Microscilla marina ATCC 23134: one gene and its partner. The protein of the gene in region 2 interacts with the protein of the main gene of each other region in a pairwise test. Links are inferred from orthologs where the notes say so. Each region holds a gene or a part of one and is shown on either strand. Other genes may lie near its edges.

Region 1 (5,365 bases), on a different replicon or contig from region 2:
TAACAAGGTGAACATTTACTCGAATCAGCTATGGACTATCGACTAAATACTATGGACTATTGATATATGAAAAAACTCCTTATTCTGATATACTTTATTGCCTTGGGTAGCCCAGGCTTATATGCTCAAAATCCCTATGCCGTTTGGAAAACCCTTAAAGATACACAAATCAAAACTAAATATGATTCTCAAAAAAGATATGAGGTAGACATCCCACTATTTGGCAGCAAAGTAAAAGCCCTCAATGGCAAAAGTATCACCATCAAAGGTTATCTTATACCTATAGAAGCCTACACCAAGCAGGGCTTTTTTATACTATCGGCGTTGCCTTACAACCTTTGTTATTTTTGTGGAGGAGCAGGCCCCGAAACCGTGATGGAGGTAACCAGCCAACAAAAAATTAAATACACTGACAAACCTATAGTGCTCAAAGGCATACTCAAACTCAACGCTACCAACCCCAACCACTTGATGTACCGTTTGCAAAACGCAGTGGTGGTGAGGTAGTGTTTGGTTTTTAACAATTCGTAATTTTCTCACTCGTAATTGAAGTATATATATGAAAAACAATTACTGTAACCATCCAAAAGCAATACTACTACTATTGCTGATGTGGTGGGTGGTGCCAGGGCAGGCACAAAACAATAAAAAGTCTACAAAAGACCAGCAACTCATTCGTAAAATGTATGACTTGTCGCTTACTCAACCCAAGGCCTATGAGTGGCTCGACTTTTTGTGCAACAAAATAGGTGGACGCCTGGCAGGGTCGCCTCAGGCAGCAGCGGCGGTAGAGTTTACCCGGCAAGTCATGGATACTTTAGGCGTTGACCGGGTATTTTTGCAAGACGTAATGGTGCCCCACTGGGTACGTGGCGACAAAGAAATAGGTAAAATTGTAAATTCACAAAAAATAGGCTCACAAGAGGTGCGTGTATGTGCTTTGGGCAACTCTGTAGGTACGGGTGGGCAAGGCATTGCCGCCGAAGTAGTAGAGGTAAAAAACTTTGACGAGCTGCGTAAACTAGGCAAAGGTCTGGTACAAGGTAAAATCGTGTTTTTTAACCGTCCTTTTGACAATACCAAAATTGCTACTTTCAGGGCTTATGGAGGTGCAGTAAATCAGCGAGGCTCTGGAGCCTCAGAAGCTGCCAAACTGGGAGCTATAGGCATGGTAGTACGTTCTATGACTGGTCGAATAGATGACTACCCTCATACTGGCAGTTTGCGTTACCAGCTAAATGTGCCTAAAATACCAGCGGTGGCAATCAGTACCAAAGGTGCCGAATTGTTGAGTAGTTTGCTTAAAGACGATCGCAAGCTTAAGTTTTACTTTCGTACTACTTGCAAAATGCTCAAAGAGAAAAAGTCGTACAATGTGGTGGGCGAGCTCAAAGGCACACAGTACCCTGACGAAATTATTGTAGTGGGTGGCCACTTAGACTCTTGGGACACTGGTGATGGTGCCCACGACGATGGGGCTGGGGTGGTTCAATCTATGGACGTATTACGTTTGATCAAAGCAGCAGGCATCAAGCCCAAAAGAACAATCAGAGCAGTCATGTTCATGAATGAAGAAAACGGGTTGCGTGGTGGGCGCAAATATGCTGAGCTGGCGGCTCAAAATAAAGAAAAACACATTGCTGCACTAGAGTCCGATGCAGGCGGTTTCAGCCCGCGTGCCATTGGAATAAACAATGATTTTAAGAAGTTTGCTAAAGTGCAAAAATGGGCAAAACTTTTTGCCCCTTATGGAGTACAGTTGCGCCAAGGTGGGGGAGGAGCCGATATAGGACCATTGCGTACTCAAGGCGTAACGATTATGGGTTTAAGCCCTGATGGGCAACGTTATTTTGACTACCACCACACCGAAACTGATACCTTTGACAAGGTAAACCCTCGTGAGCTACAATTGGGGGCGGCGGCAATGGCCACCATGGTTTATTTGTTGGCAGAGTATGGTTTATAGAGAATACTCGTCTAATATTTAGCTATGCTTGTCAGGTTTTTGAAATCTGCCAGGTATAAAACTTGAATTCTGAGATAACCCAACCTCGTTTTGCTTTACTCTAAAACTATGTAAGAAGCTGCATCGTTGCAAGTATTATAATGAATAAACTTTCTTGTTCACATAAAAAAACGGCAATGAAATATATCTATACTTTTCTTATACTTTGTATGGCAGGGCAACTTTCGGCACAGCAACTTCCGGGGTTTACCATTGTTAAAAAAAATGATGCTACCTCTATCAAAAACCAAAGCAGATCGGGTACCTGCTGGAGTTTTGCCGCAGTATCTTTTATCGAGAGTGAATTGTTGCGTCAGGGGAAACGACCCCTCGACTTGTCTGAAATGTATATTGCCCGTATGATTTATCAACAAAAAGCCACCATGTATGTACGTATGATGGGGCACTCATTTTTTACAGCAGGTGGGCAACCCCACGATGTAATGAATGCTATACGTGATTTTGGTATTGTACCCGAAAGTGTGTATTCGGGCAGAATACACGGCGAGCAGTATCACAACCACGCTAGGTTAGACACTGCCGCAAAAAAATTTGTAGTAAGTATCAGTAAGAAAAAGGGGCGTCAACTTCCGGTAAACTGGCAGGCAGATTTTTCGGCAATATTAGATGCTCAACTGGGCAATGTACCCCAAACATTTGCCTACCAAGGCAAAAGATATACTCCTCAGAGCTACGCCAAAACCCAGGTAGGTTTAAATACCAACGACTATATAACCCTCACTTCTTATAACCATCACCCTTTTTACCAGCCTTTTTGTCTTGAGTCGCGTTACAACTGGTCGTTTGGTTTATACCATAATGTGCCACTCAACGAGTTTATGCAAACGATTGACTATGCCCTGGAGCAGGGGTATACATTGGTATGGAACGGCGATGTTACCGAAAAAACATTCAAGTTTCGTTCATCGCTGGCAACTATTCCGGGCAATCAAAACATTGACCAGCAAATGCGGCAAGCCAGCTTCGACAACCACGCCACTACCGTAGACCACGTGATGCACATTGTAGGCATTGCCCAAAAAGGCAAAGAGAAATACTACATTGTGAAAAATTCGTGGGGCACCCACAACCAGTGTGGAGGCTATATGTATTTGTCAGAGGGTTTTATCAAACTCAAAACAGTATCGTTGATGTTGCACAAAGAGGCGTTGCTTAAAATTCTCAAGAAGAAATTAAAGTTTTAGCTTGGCTTATTTCTTGGCAATCCTGTTGGGGTTGTCTTTCAGAAAACTTCCCCAGCTTTTTGCTTTGTTCATACCACCAAGTTTACCTTGAAAGTAATGGCAGAGCGCCACACCTAAGGCATCGGAGGCATCCAATGTGTCATTTTCGTGAAAAGTAAAGTTCAGTTGTTTTTCCAACATTCTTGCTACTTGTTCTTTGGAGGCATTGCCACTACCCGTGACCGATTGTTTTACTTTGCGAGGGGCGTACTCGGCTATAGGTATTTGTCGTACCAAAGCTGCTGACATGGCCACCCCCTGTGCCCTGCCAAGTTTGAGCGCGGCCTGCACGTTTTTGCCCATAAATGGCGCTTCCAGTGCCATTTCGTCGGGGAGGTACTCCTCTACCAACTGGCTTACCCTTTCAAATATTTTTTTGAGTTTTAGTGCGTGATTGCTGTATTTTGCCAAATGAATTACTCCGTATTGTACGACACTTACTTTTTTGCCTTTGACCAGGATCAATCCGTAGCCCATCAATTGAGTACCAGGATCGATGCCTATGATAATTTTTTCGCCTTCTTTTTTTTCCATAAGTATTGATTTGCTCACTAAGAAACCAACGTTTTGCCTGAATTTTAGCCGAGCAAGTCAAGTACTTATTAGCTAAAACTTGTATCTTGCTACTCAACTGTATTTGCGAATAAAAAACATTGAATTTTAAATGACCTTGGAGCACACTTTTGGTGTGGCAATCTCTTTTTACTTTATTCGATTTTTACACCTCTGGCAACCCCTAAAGTATTGATTCCTTGGAGATTATTATTACTGTAATTCTTACAATTTATGCTTTTTTTGCGGCATATTTGACTTTTGGTTGGATAAAAATTCCTTTTTTTCGTATCCAGGCAAACCCTATGAGTTTTCACGAAACATCTTGCGTGTTGTCGGTGGTGATAGTGGTACGCAACGAAGCCGAAAACATCCTGGCTTTGTTGCAGGATTTGAGTGCCCAAACCTTGACCAAAGACTTGTTTGAGGTAATCATAGTAAACGATCACTCTACCGACCAGACCGTGGCCTTGGTAGAAGCGTATGCTGGGCAAGCAGATTTTCGCCTTCAGTTGTTGCATTTGCACCAAAATGAAGTAGAAGCGTCTCCCAAAAAAGCGGGTATTCATAAGGCAATTCAGGCAGCACAGGGTACCTATGTGGTTACTACCGATGGTGACTGTAGAGTATTGCCTGGGTGGTTGCAAGTGTACTATACGTTTTATCAACAATATGCCGCACAACTCGTCAGTGGGGCGGTTACCTTTGCTCCAGCCAACCATTTGTTTGCCCAAGTACAAGTAGTAGAGTTTGCCAGTTTGATAGGCTCTGGAGCGGCTTCGCTACAGCTGGGTAACCCCAATATGTGCAATGGAGCAAACCTTTCATACAGTAAAGCTGCTTTTGAGGCAGTAGGTGGTTTTGCTGGTACCGAACACCTGGCCTCAGGTGATGATGAATTTTTGATGCACAAAATTGCCCAAAAGTATCCCCAAGGTATCTATTTTGTCAAACACCCCCAAAGTATCGTCAGTACACGCCCGGTACCTACCTTAAACAAATTTTTTCATCAGCGTAAAAGGTGGGCGAGTAAATGGAGCTTTTACAAGGATTATAAAGTCAAAATGCTCGCTTTTTTTATCTTTCTTTGTAATTTTGGTTTATTGTTCGCTTTTTTGGCGTACCTTTTTGGAGGATATTCTGCAAATGCGTTTTTGACACAAATAAGCATCAAATGCATAGTTGAATTTATCTTTTTAAGTTTAGTGCTAAACTATCTCAAAAAAAGAAAGTTTATTTGGTGGATACCTATAGTTCAAGCCATTTATCCTTTATATGTTGTTTTTTTTGGCTTATTGGCTCAACACAAGGGAGCTTATGACTGGAAAGGAAGAAAATTGAGTTAGCAAAACGCGAAAAAGAAAGAGTTTGAATAAAACAAAATACCTGTTTGATGGAGTAGGCTATTTTTGTAGTTTTACTTAGAATAAAGCACCACGAGTAGTACACAAAACTTACTATTCAACCATTACCAGATAAGATTGCCTCAGTTATTTTACATTGTATATTACTACTAAAAAAGGCAATCGTTTGCATTGTTATGGCAAAAAAGAATACAGAAAAT
Region 2 (6,192 bases):
CTCCTTGCCTGAATTCAAAATTGCTTCATTGATAATAGTTACCCGTCCACTGGCATAGTCTACGGTATAGTCGGTACCCTCGGCCAAAGGTGTGTTTCCGGCGGTTACCCTTACCGACCCTTCGGCAATGTTGATACCAGGTAAAGTTACATCGCTCGACGAACTTGCCTCAAACCCTCCCGTAAGGAAAAACTTGTTTTTATTGGCTGCCTGTAGTGCATCTGCCTGCGTAGTTCGGTACAACTCATCAAACACATATTTGTTTACCAAGCCTATCTCAGTTACTGGGTCAAACCAACCATTGGGGTTAAACCCATTGGCACGTGGGCCCCGCACCAGGTTACTACTACCGAAAGGCTCCAACACCGGAAAAATTATTTTTCCCTTTTCAGGATCAATGGTAATGCCGCTGACGTAGTCAAAGTTTCCATCTTTTTGCGGGTCATTTTGCTGGTTCAGGTTATCAAGATTCATGACCTGTAACAAGGGAATATCTTTTGTACGAATCCCTTCCTGCAAACTTGGGTTGTCTATACCTGTGAGGTCATCTTTATAAATAATGCGTAACTGAAAGTTTTCTTGGGCTATTTGGGTGGCATCTAAAGAATAAATATTTTTCATCATCAGGTCCCAGGTAGGCAAATCTACCTGAATAGACGAAGGACGCAACATTTTAAGGTAAATAACCTCATCGTCGCCCCTGTCCTGATAGTCTTCGCTTAACTCCCCTACCTTGTAGCTTTGTCCGTTGTAAGTATACTCAAACGACACCGCAAGAATTTCATCGTTCTTTAGGGGAGCATTCAAGCTCACATAGCCCAACTGTGGGTGTATGGTATACTCATTGTCGCTGAGCTTGCGCGAACCACGCAACAACACAAAGTCTTCGTTGCTCTTAAAACCTAAAGTAGTTTCCAACTGTTGGGTGGCAGCATCGGCATTAGTAATAGCGCTTACTTTACCAAACAAATCATTGGCGCCATTATTAGCTGCAAGGTTGGTACCCACAGGGTTTACTACCGAGGTATTTTTAATCCGGCTGTTTTCGCCAAGGTCAATTAAACCTACAATATTTCGCAAAGTTTGGGTATTGTTGGTACGGTTGGTCACGTATACCTCTACCCTGGTAATATTTAGCCCAGAGGTAATCACTGGCAAACCACTCAACCAGGTTTCGTATTGATTTCTGAAAAAATGTGACAGGAAAAAATGGCGATTTTCTTCGTATTTATCAGCACGTATTTCAAAGTTACGGCGTTGGGCTCCTCCTTGCAAAACGATCTGATCTGCCTGAGCCCTTTGGTTAGAATATACTCCTCTCACAAACAATTTACCAAAGCGAAGAGTTGTAGTAAGACCAAACAGGTTTTGGGCGCCTGGAATCAAAGTACTTTTAAGCGGAAAGCTTACATTACCAAAGTCAAGTTTTTGAATAATGTCTTCTTCTTGTGGGGTATATTCTACCTTGAAGTTGTTTTGAAACTGAAAACTGGACTTGGTGTCTTGAGTCAATGATATTTTCAAACGGTCACCCACCTGTCCGGTCAGGCTAATGTTAAGGTGAGGGTCAAAATTAAAGTTAGTATTACGCTGTTGGCGTATAGGCAACGTTGGGTTTCTAACCCTTTGCGAACGTACTCCGAAATCAAGATTCAAAAAACCAGTAGTGGTAAATTTGATCAACCCAAGTGGGGTTTTAATGGGGGGGATCAATACTTGATTTTTTTTACTGCCCAGTGTACTGCTATTTTTTTCACCAAAGGCTACATCTTTCCAGTACTTTTGGCGCTCTCGGTCTTCCTGAATTCTGCTTATCTCGTCGGTGGTAAGCACCGTGGGCGGGCGGTAAGAGGTTTTACCCAGGTTTTCGTCTACTACAAAACGGTTTCCGGCACTATCGGGCAACAGCTTAATCGTAGTTTTTAGGTTAGAGGGTGCTCCATAAATCAACCTTGACTTGTGGCCATTGCTAATAATAGGATCGCCGTAGCGGTCTTTGGGCACAAATACGGGTGGTTTAAACCTATTATAAGGTTCAGGTTTTTTAGTTTTAGTACTATCAGTATCACTACGCGACCTCTGGTAGGCAACTTTCATTTGCTGCCACACACTGTCGGGTATAGATGCATACTTTCCAGCAGGGTGTTTGACTTTGTATTGGTGAGAGGTATGCTGTAATCCTTGTCCCCACCAGGTAATAAACCAGGCGGATAATCCAACGGGTATAATATATTTCAACGACAACAAGGCGCTTGTTTTTTAGATGTTATAAATAGTTTATAGTCGATAGCTTCTACAGCCTCAAGCTTTTAGCGACAAGCTTCAAGTTTGACGCTGCTCTACAAGCAACTTACCGATTTTATAGGGCGCTGATTTTTAGCGGTTTATAAAATCGATAGATGGAAGTCCACAGTCAATAGTTGATAGTTTTTTTGTAGCAACCAGCCAATAACTACCGACCCAATGTCTAGCAACTCCAATGTTTGTTAGTTAGTTTTTTCTTGCATATACAGACCATTGCCTGACCTTTTGGCAAGCCTACGGCTTTTATACTGGATGCCCAATATAAAAATGGAGAAATTTACAGGGTTTTTCGGGTAATTTTTTTCGGAAGCTAAAGTTTCACTCCTAGGATATGCCTAAAGTTACGAAGTGTCAGGCTCACTATAGAGCCTGTAGTGTCTACTCTCTACATCTTAAGTGCCTCTTTGATCACATCTTCTACTTTTACATCATTGCCTTTTGTCTTAAAAATTTTTGCCACATTTTTCTCCGCCACGTTTTTGGCATAGCCCAAAGTAATGAGCGCCATAACTGCTTCGTCTTTCACGGCAGACTGCTGGGTAGCAGGAGTAACGGCTATACTGCCTACTTCTTTTTGAACTTTGTCTTTGAGCTCTAGTATTACACGTTGGGCAGTTTTGAGCCCGATGCCTTTGATACTTTTAATTGCCTTTACATCTTCAGACGCAATGGCAGTTTGTATTTCACTCACCGACATAGACGAGAGCATGACCAAGGCAGTATTAGCACCTATGCCCGACACACTAATGAGTAATAAAAACAGTTTTTTTTCGGCTAACTCAGTAAATCCGTACAGGTTTTGGGCATCTTCACGCACTTGCAACCAAGTATGTAGTTTGCAATCGCCACTTATAGGCAAGGCTGTATAGGTATTGAGCGATATGTTGATCTGATAGCCTACTCCGTGCACATCTATCACGGCAAAGGTGGGTTCTTTATGGGCGAGTTTTCCTGAAATGTATGCAAACATTGCTTGTATTATTAAATGCTATATTTATAATAAAAAGCAAGATATAAACTCTCTGAATAAATTGTAACATCGACTCCACAATTATTCAATCTATCATACCTACCAACTCGTCAAACAAGTATTGGTTCATACTAAAAGTGGCCTCCATCAATAAATCTTTCCACTGTTGTATTTCAGAACTACCTTCGTGCGGAATACCATCTGCAAGTTTTTTTAGCCGTCCTATTTCACATATTTCAATGGCTTGGAGATCACTCACAAAAGGTTGCAAAAGTTGTTTGTCGGTAGCAGATAGTAAGAGTTTTTGCTGGGTTTGTTCTGTTAACAATTGGTCGGTAAGCATTACTTTATCTACCAACGAAAGGGTGAACCAAAACTGAGCACCTTTAGACGGATGATTGGTAACCCCTATAGTTTGTTGTTGGGTTTCCAGGGCAAGTTTGCAAAAGGCAAGCCCCAACCCAGTAGACTTAATGTTAGATATATGATGGTTGGATAAGCTGAAGAACTTATCAAATATGGTTTGCTGCAACTCAGGGGGCACTCCTTCGCCTTCATCAGTAATACTTATTTTTATCTGGTGATCTGCCGATTGATTGACTTCTATAACAATGCTTGAGTTAAGTGGGGCGTGCTTAATGGCATTGGTGAGCAAGTTTACCAACACCCTTGTAGTAAGGTCTCTATCTACCCTTACTTGGTAGTCTATGTCGCGAAACCGCTGAATATACAGGTTTTTTTGTGAGCTGAGTACTTGTATCTGTTCAATTGCCTCTTCTATCATCTCATACAGTTGCACTGCATCCCAATGAGGATTCAGTTCGGCCGATTCCATTTTTTGCACATCAAGTATATTCAGTACCATGTGGTGCATCTGCCTTGCCGACTGTTTTATTTCGGGCGACTTGGCATAAGCCATCAAAGTATTGAGAGGGTTTTTCAGATCGTGTACTATCATTCCGGTTACCCCTTGTTTAAACTCGTCGAGTTCGAGCAGTTGCTCATTAATTTTACGTAACTCCTCTGCTTGAGCCTTTATTTCTTCAGTTTGGGTTTGCAACTCTTCTGCCTGCATTTTTATCTCTTTGGTACGCTCTGTTACCTTGTGCTCCAGTACTTTTTTTTGTTTTTTCAGGTTGTGTGTACGCCACCTGACAATACCCAACACCAGCGCAATGAGTAATACTACCATCAGTACATAAAAAGTAGTAGTTTGCCAAAAAGGTGGGCGTACTTTCACCACCAACCGGGTTTCTTTATCGCTCAACACTCCATCATTGTTGGCAGCTTTTACCTTAAGCACATAGGTGCCTGGCGCCAGGTTGGTATAAGTCTCAAAACGCTTGGTGCCAAGGTTACGCCAGTCAGCATCAAAGTTTTCGAGTTTGATATGGTAAGTGTTTTTTTCGGGCAAAATATAGTTCAAAGCAGCAAACTCAAACGAAATCACCTTGTCTTTGTAAGATAGTTCTACAGTATCGGTTGCCCAAATGGGGCGCGTCAATATCCCCTCTTTGGTGACTGGTACGGGCTGATTAAATATTTGAAAATCGGTAATTAACACTTGAGGTTTGTAAGTGTTATGTACTACCTTGTCGGGATAAAACAAGTTGAACCCATTGATTCCCCCCATTAAAATGGCTCCTTCGCGGGTTTTGACACCACTCTTGGCCAAAAACTCGTTGCTCTGCAAACCGTTGTTGGCGTCATAATTTTTCCACTGGTTTGTTTCAGGGTTCAAACAACTCAAACCTTGGTTGGTACTCACCCACAAACGCTTTTGGTTGTCTTCTATAATTTGATGAATCACTTCATTGGGCAAGCCACTTTGGGTAGTATAACGATCAAAAGATGCTTTTCCATCTTTGTAAAATGCGCGTAAGTCTAAACGGTTGAGCCCCTGATGTGTACCTACCCAGAGCACACCTTGTGCATCGACACACAGCGAGCTTACATAATTGTTGCTTAAGCTTTTAGGGTTTTTGAAAGAGTAAAAATAACTAGTGAATACTTCTTTTCTAGGGTCAAAACAATTGAGCCCTTCACGGGTAGCCAGCCAAAGGTTGCCTTTGTAATCTTTGGCAATATCAATGATGGTATTATGAGACAATTTGGAACCTTTGTATCTTAGAGTTTTCATGTATACCTTAGACACTTTGTTTTTAATATCAAAACGATACAAACCCATGCCAAGCGTACCTACCCACAAAATATTAGGTTGGGCTTTATCTTGATACAAAGCACCTATATGGGGCGAACGTAAATCAGTGGTGTCTAATGGTTCATAACCATAATGAGTAAACTCGCCCGAAGCAATATCATAATAATCTAACCCTTGCCCTATAGTACCCACCCATATTCCTTTACCGCTTACATCGGGCAACAATCGGCTTACTATTTTACTGGCAATGGTAGTCGCATTGGCTGGGTCGTGTTTTAGCAAACTAATGTGACGTTTTTTACGGTTGATGATCGCCATAGCATGAGGACCTTTGCCCAAACCAGCATAAATATTTCCCTGAACATCTTCACACAACGCATTCACCCAACGGCTATTCTTATCTCCAAAAGCAGTATAGTGATCAAAATTGTTCAAGTGGGGGTTAAACGAACTAATGCCTCCATCGTAAGTACACAACCAAACAGTTCCTGCTTTATCTTCAAAAATTTGTTGAATATCGTTACCTGTAATGCTTTGCTTATTTTGAGCATCGTGTAAAAACCGGGCAAAATTTTGGGTTTTAGGATTGAACCAGTGAAACCCCTTGCGTGAACCTACCCATGAGTTACCTGCGCTATCCTGATAAAAGCTCCACACCGAGTTACTATTGACCGATAAAGGATTGGCAGGATCATGCATCAACCATTCTTCTGCTTTGTGGGTTTGGGTATTAAACTTTACCAAACCAGAATTATGG

What was found. Proteins that work in one complex are often made in the same cells at the same time.
Region 1: the proteins of ruvA (region 2) and ruvC interact in binary tests that used the Escherichia coli proteins (3 or more experiments, as listed by UniProt). The link is inferred for Microscilla marina ATCC 23134 from one-to-one orthologs.

Annotation. Positions count from the first base shown.
Region 1 is NZ_AAWS01000073.1:10,253-15,617, forward strand. Bases 2,001-4,893 are described here. They hold ruvC (crossover junction endodeoxyribonuclease RuvC), read right to left. Parts: upstream 3,784-4,893; coding sequence 3,217-3,783; downstream 2,001-3,216. Other genes in these bases: M23134_RS34670 (C1 family peptidase), read left to right, coding at 2,143-3,210; M23134_RS34680 (glycosyltransferase family 2 protein), read left to right, coding at 4,002-4,893. In the rest of the region: M23134_RS34660 (hypothetical protein), read left to right, coding at 67-507; M23134_RS34665 (M20/M25/M40 family metallo-hydrolase), read left to right, coding at 560-1,966; more of M23134_RS34680, read left to right, coding at 4,894-5,147; M23134_RS40690 (ABC transporter permease), read left to right, coding at 5,342-5,365.
Region 2 is NZ_AAWS01000003.1:108,993-115,184, reverse strand. The notes cover bases 1,483-4,378. They hold ruvA (Holliday junction branch migration protein RuvA), read right to left. Parts: upstream 3,275-4,378; coding sequence 2,690-3,274; downstream 1,483-2,689. Other genes in these bases: M23134_RS03110 (ligand-binding sensor domain-containing protein), read right to left, coding at 3,360-4,378; sov (T9SS outer membrane translocon Sov/SprA), read right to left, coding at 1,483-2,247. In the rest of the region: more of sov, read right to left, coding at 1-1,482; more of M23134_RS03110, read right to left, coding at 4,379-6,192. UniProt on the Escherichia coli protein: The RuvA-RuvB-RuvC complex processes Holliday junction (HJ) DNA during genetic recombination and DNA repair.